2 regions of the Pradoshia sp. TA40_28 genome follow, and region 1 is predicted to be linked to the other one. Evidence: riboswitches for the same ligand, from Rfam matches in the RefSeq annotation. Region 1 holds a riboswitch; the other holds the start of a gene.
The links. A riboswitch is a leader RNA that binds a small molecule or an ion and turns the genes downstream of it on or off. The one in region 1 is predicted to bind thiamine pyrophosphate.
Positions count from the first base shown of each region.

Region 2: linked by a shared signal. The riboswitch ahead of AC58NB_RS10905 (hypothetical protein) and the one ahead of thiT (energy-coupled thiamine transporter ThiT) in region 1 are both predicted to bind thiamine pyrophosphate.

Region 1 is NZ_JCATZO010000007.1:182,917-186,334, reverse strand. Features, by position in the region: gene AC58NB_RS11595 (hypothetical protein) at 1-74, shown strand, start outside; gene AC58NB_RS11590 (dicarboxylate/amino acid:cation symporter) at 449-1,708, shown strand; TPP riboswitch at 1,772-1,872, shown strand; gene thiT (energy-coupled thiamine transporter ThiT) at 1,987-2,577, shown strand; gene AC58NB_RS11580 (helix-turn-helix transcriptional regulator) at 2,881-3,345, shown strand.
Region 2 is NZ_JCATZO010000007.1:56,578-59,995, forward strand. Features, by position in the region: gene thiD (bifunctional hydroxymethylpyrimidine kinase/phosphomethylpyrimidine kinase) at 1-698, opposite strand, end outside; gene thiM (hydroxyethylthiazole kinase) at 695-1,450, opposite strand; gene AC58NB_RS10905 (hypothetical protein) at 1,454-1,696, opposite strand; TPP riboswitch at 1,783-1,883, opposite strand; TPP riboswitch at 1,951-2,050, opposite strand; gene AC58NB_RS10910 (metal-sulfur cluster assembly factor) at 2,189-2,497, opposite strand; gene AC58NB_RS10915 (prolyl oligopeptidase family serine peptidase) at 2,569-3,330, opposite strand.

The sequences.
Region 1 (3,418 bases):
TGAGTAATGAAATAATGACTGAAAATACATATACATCAGAGTCCAAGAAGCAAGTAGATTTGAAAAGTCATTAATCATGATATATACATAAAAACATAATGGAATAATACGGAAAATTATTCTCTGAAAAGACGTATATAGGCGTCTTTTTTTTTTATAAGTGTTATTAAAGGTGGAATTACTGAACAGTGAATACTCGTTATTCGACATTTACTCTCAGTTCAGTTCTCTATATCGTTCTTGTGATAGTGAATCACCTTAAAATAAAGCTATAGCGCACTACATAAATACCTCCTGTAATTCTTTCCATTGTCATCTTAGGAATAATCTACTATTATTATATTATAATAATAAAAAACACATCTATTCAGTTGGATGGTTTTCTGATAAATCCTCCTTGTTAGGTAGGATTTTTAAAATAGTATCAAAAAAATGAAGGAGGACATCTATGAATCTTACAATTAAAATTATATTAGGATTATTTTTTGGTGCAATTGTTGGATTAGCTCTTAATATTTTTTCACCTCAATTATTTGAAATCTTAAATACTGTAGCATTTTCACCAATTGGCAGTCTGTTTATTAATGCTATTACCATGTTGGTTGTTCCAATTGTACTCATCTCAATTACTTTGGGAACAGCAGGTCTGGGTGATCCCAAAAAACTCGGGAGGATCGGTGGTAAAACGATTCTATATTTCCTGTCTACAACTGCATTTGCCATTACAATTGGTATATTCCTTGCATTAGTCATTAAACCAGGGAATGGAGGTAATTTTGATATTGCCTCGGCTGAATATACAGCCACTACAGCCCCCTCTATTTCTGAAACACTCATAAATATCATTCCAAAGAATCCAATTCAGGCGATGGCTGAAGGAAATATGCTCCAAGTAATTGTAATGTCTATTTTCTTTGGTATTGCAATTACGGCTCTTGGTGAGAAGACAAAGGGTATTATAAACCTGTTGGAGCAAGGTAATGAGGTACTAATGTACTTGGTTAACCTTATTATGAAGGCAGCGCCATATGCGACTTTTGCCTTGATCGCAACGGCTATTGGCAGTCAGGGTCTCCCGGCTATTAAAAGTATGGGTCTTTATATGGTTGTCGTGTTATTGGCATTATTGATTCATACCATTTTCACATACGGGGGAGCTATTGCCATATTCGCAAGACGAAATCCAATTGAGTTCTTCAAAAAGTTTTTCCCAGCTATGACAGTAGGTTTCAGTACATCATCTAGCAGTGCAACTTTGCCGGTAGCTATGGAACTTGCACAAAATGAGTTGAAAGTACCAAAAAGTATCAGCAGTTTTGTACAACCACTTGGCGCTACCATCAATATGGATGGTACAGCTATTATGCAAGGGGTAGCAACTGTATTTATTGCTCAGGCTTACAGCGTGGAACTTACGATGACGCAATTAATCACAGTCATTTTAACTGCTGTCCTTGCCAGCATTGGGACAGCTGGAGTGCCAGGTGTAGGGTTAGTTCTATTGTCAATGGTTCTTGGACAGGTTGGCCTTCCGGTTGAAGGTATAGGTCTAATATTGGGTATTGATCGTTTACTTGATATGACTAGAACAGCAGTTAATATTACAGGAGATGCATCCTGTGCGGTTATCATTGCTGAATCTGAAAAGAAACGTGAAGAAAAAGTAAATAAAGTAGAAGAATTTGAAGTAGAAGAAATGACTGCTTAATTAGTCTTAATAGATAATACTTGCTAATGAATGAAAATATTAGTAGGATGTAAGAAATGAATAGTATTCCACAAGGGGAGCCAATGGCTGAGAGTGAACGATTGAGTTCTGACCCTTTGAACCTGTTAGTTAACACTAGCGTAGGAATGTGGCTGAATAAATGTAAATGTAAGCAATGCGAGCCATTTTATGCGCGCATTGCTTTTTTGCATTTTTGGATGCCCGAATCAAGACTTTAGATTACGATTCAAAACTCTTGATTAGAAAGGGGAAGTTTAATGAGAAATAATCGATTATTATTTATGGTTGAGATTGCTGTTTTTTCTGCTCTGGCCTTTATCTTTGATTTATTGGCCAATGTATTATCTTTCAGTTTATGGCCTCAAGGAGGAAGCGTATCAATCGCTATGGTACCTGTCTTTTTAATGTCCTATCGCTGGGGTATCAAAGGAGGCGTAGCATCAGGTTTATTGCTCGGTCTACTGCAAATATTGTCAGGAACTGCTTATATCATGCACCCTGTACAAGGGTTCCTTGATTATATTGTTGCCTATACGGTTGTTGGCTTGGCGGGACTCGTATTTAAGTATGTTGAAAGAGAACAAATTCGAAAGAAAAATTTGAAAACTACTGGTATGATCCTTTTAGGAATCCTACTCGGCAGTGCCTTGCGCTTTATCGCGCATTTTATTGCCGGGATGGTATTCTTTGGTTCAGGTGTAGCGGATGGGCAATCGGTCGTAGTATTTTCGCTGCTGTATAATTTATCCTATATGATGCCCAGTGTGATAGTGAGCGGATGTATAATGATGCTGTTATTTGCTGCGGCACCACGAGTCATTCTAAGAAAACCTGCACATCATTCTTAAAAAGAATAAAATCGATATCTCGGCTCTCAACATGATTGAGAGCCTTTTTGAGTTTTACATTTCTCTCCCTATACGTTCTAACTTTTCGTTTCATAATGACTAGTTTTTAGTAGATAGTTCTTCTGACCCTTATGAATAATTACAGTAGGTTTTTAGGATGAAGAACAAGGGAATATAAAAAAATTAGTAAATATATACATTATAGTACCTATCTTCCATTTATTTCTATTATAATAGTAGTAGTGAACATTGATTGTGGAGTGTATATAAAATTAATTAATATTGATGGGAAGAGGGATGTTTATGAGTAAGGATGAGATTATTCGTCTAATATCTGAACGTATGAGGTTAATCCGGGTTGAGGTTGATTATACACAAGACAAGATGGCTGAAATTATAGGGATTTCCAAAAAAACATTGGTGCAAATTGAAAAGGAACGTAATGAAGCAAGTTGGACAACTGTTGTGGCTGTTGTTTCATTGTTTCGTGAAACTTTAACTGTGCAAACATTATTTGGCGGGGATCCACTCGAAGTTATTGAAACCGTTTCAAGGGAAAGAATTGATTATAGGAAAGAAAAGATGCTTGGTGGTAAGGTATGGTGGAAAGATGTTCTGCTTGAAGGCGGGTACGTTCTGCAACAAAATATGATTAGTGAACACTACCGGATCTTGGATGGGGATCAGTACCGGATCTATAGCTCATTAAATGAAAATGATGCCCATAGTAAATTTAAAGAACTAGTCAATAAAGTATTGCAATCATAATTTTTGTTATGGAGAGAGATTCCTGCCATACATATGAATGGAGCTATTCTGGGATGTCTCTTTTCAATTGAAT
Region 2 (3,418 bases), 130 kb from region 1:
TCTAAAATTGCTTCACGGGTCGAATATCCCTTTGCAAGAAAAGCTGTAATCGCAGCAGAAAAGGTACAACCTGTTCCATGTGTATTTTTTGTGTGTATTCTTTCCGTTTGCAAACTGAATGTCTCTCCACCCGCCAAGTAGACCGTATCCTCAGCAATATGTTGATGATCTATATGGCCGCCTTTTATGACCACGCATTCTGCTCCATAGCTCAAAATGATTCTTGCTGCCTTTTTCCTATCTTCTGCAGTTACGATGTCTATTCCACTCAGTACTTCCGCTTCCGGTATATTGGGTGTAATCATGCTAGAGATAGTAAATAACTTTGTGCGCAGGCTGTGTACCGCTTTTTCATGCAATAGACTCGCTCCGCCTTTTGCCACCATAACGGGGTCAATAATAAGTGGGATGTCGAGATCCTTTAGTACTTGATATACTTCCTCAATAATTTCCTCAGAATATAACATGCCTGTTTTAATGGCTGCTACATTAAAATCTTCAACAAGTACTTCAATTTGCTTCCGAACAAACAAGGGATCAACAGGATAGATTTCATGTACTCCGTTTGTATTCTGCGCTGTTAAGGACGTAATGGCTGATGTCCCAAATACTTTCAACTCCTGAAAAGTTTTTAAATCAGCCTGGATTCCTGCTCCACCGCCACTGTCAGAACCAGCAATCGTCATAACTACTTTCATATCAAGTCCTCCCCCCTGGATAACCGATTCAATTCATTTAAAATGACTGTTTGGAAGTCACCTATATAGTGAGATTGTTTACTGGCCAAACTGCCGACAAGTTTATATTCATGTAACAGTTCCTGCAAATGAACCAGATTTACCTCTTTGATTGTCAAGGCAGCAGCAGAAATTGCACTTAACAAGCAACCTGTACCGGTAATCTGTGTCATGTTGATATGGCCTCCTTCTACCATGGCGCATATTGACCCATCCGTTAAAACATCTTTCTCTCCAGATACAATCACAAAGCAGTTATATAGATTGGCGATTTTCTTTGATTCCTTTTCTATATCCATCTCACCTGATCCACCATCTACTCCCTTTTGTGTCCAGTCCACACAAGCAATGGTGGCAAGCTCCCCTGCATTGCAACGAATTAAAGTAAAATCAATTTCTTCCAAGAACTCCTGAACACTTTCTTTACGAAATGTACTCGCTCCCACACCTACCGGATCAAGTACGACTGGAATGCCATGGATATTTGCTGCCTTCCCCGCTGTCAGCATAGCTTCTTTTGTCCGTTTATTAAGTGTTCCAATATTGAGGAGTAAAGCATCTGCCCTCCTGACAATTTCCTCCATTTCATTTTCTTCATCAGCCATAATAGGAGCTGCACCAATTGCCAAAAGACCGTTTGCCTGTATAGGTGCTGCCACATAATTAGTCATACAATGAATAAGCGGCTTCCTTTTTCGAATTTGTTTAAACATTAGTTAACCCCTCCGAATTCCAATTTTGTTTAGGCAGTGCCTTTTTACAAAAAATCGCTCGTACAAATGGCTTTTTTGGAAAGGTTCTTTTAACTTATATTGCTTTTGTTCATCGGCATGCTGCACATAGCGGCTCAAATTCACAAACGGCAATGTCCTTTCGGCGAAATTTAGCATGAATGGATATTCGAATCTCCTTTGCCAACAAATACTCTTCTCTCTTTGTACTTCTTTGCAAAAATTCATTTTCAGCCCTCCATTTTTCTGGTGGACGTATGGAAAAAGACCCTTTAATAGTGTGAGTATTTCACATACTAAAAAAGGGTCTCATATCAACTGATGATATTGCTCCCTACGTCAGTATTAACTGTACAGGTTCAAAGGGTCAGGTTTTACCTTCTCAACTCAGAAATGAGTCCCCCCGCAATCAAAACTATTTAATTGGAAACAAAAAAAGCTCTTCTAAATACCTTGAAGAGCTTTTCGCACATATCGAATAGGCCTATGTACTAATTGCTCCCTACGCCAGTGTTAACTGACAGGTTCAAAGGGTCAGGTTTTACCTTCTCAACTCAGAAATGAGTCCCCCTGCAAATAATTTGATTATTTATACTTTAACAGAAAGAAAAGCTACTTTCAATCCAACTTTATGTTTGTTGCTGGATGTCGATTCAAGCTAAGTACCCTTCCGTAAAAAGAAGAGCTCATAAATAACTCTCTCTTTCGAAAAATTTCATCTTATTGAACGCCCAAAGCAATCTTTGCATAGCGGGACATACGATCTTTTGTCCATGCTGGTGTCCAAACGATGTCAACTTCTACATTTTTGACTTCTGGAAGTTCTTTCAGTGCATAACGGACCTGATCGACAATCGTTCCAGCTAATGGACAACCCATCGCTGTTAAAGTCATTTTCACTGTCACATCACCTTCTTCAGTCATGTTCACATCATAGACTAACCCCAGGTTCACTATATCAATACCCAATTCAGGGTCCAAAACTTCTTCCAACGCGCTCATAATGCTATCTTTCATATCTTGATCCATAGTAAATCTCCTTCCATCATATTCTTTCTTCAATCCTACCAAACTTTGAACAATCTGACCATTCTTAATCCTTATACAAGCTTTTCCTCTATCCAGTTAACAGCCTGTAGCAATCCTTTTCTTGTAACGGCATGTCCGGCGTTTTTTTCAGATATGTAAGTAATCATGCCAGATTCTACTTTTTCGTGGTGTTGATCAATAAATGCACGACCCCCTGCAATTGGTACAACCTGATCTTTTTCCCCATGCCAGAAGAAAAGTGGGCGATTCTTTAATTTCTCAGGTTGCAGGGATAAATCAAGTTCTTCAAGAGTACCGAATATTTTTAATTTCTCTTCTTCCGTAATTCCTAAATCAATCCCTTGTTTTTCAAATTCATTTACTTGATATTCCGCAAACTCTCTATAGGCTGGATTCCCCATCATGCTTACTCCAACACGAATCCAATCATATTGAGTTAATGCACCAAGCGTGGAAATCGCCCCCATTGACGTTCCGCCAAGACCTATACAATCATGGATGGCCAAACCATGTTCAGTGATAGATTTTTTTATCATATGCAGCTCTTTTATAGAGGTTATGACAATTTTCCAAAATGAACTTGATAAATTCTCTGTACCCCCATCCTCTCGTTCACCGTGTAAATAGGCCTCAGGCAAAAACACTCTGAATCCCTTTTCCGCCAAGAGGTAAGCATAGTGTAAATTATGTTCTTTCGCACTGGTGAATCCGTGAAGAAAGATAAACCCGGGAAGAGGTACATTATTCATATCCTGCTTTCCGACAATAAGCATTGGAATATGTTCTACATATACTTTTTCTATTTGTATCATTGTTATCCCCATTCTATATATATATTTTATAAACCAAACAATACCAATAACTCCTTATACTTGTTATGATATATAAATGAGGAATCTA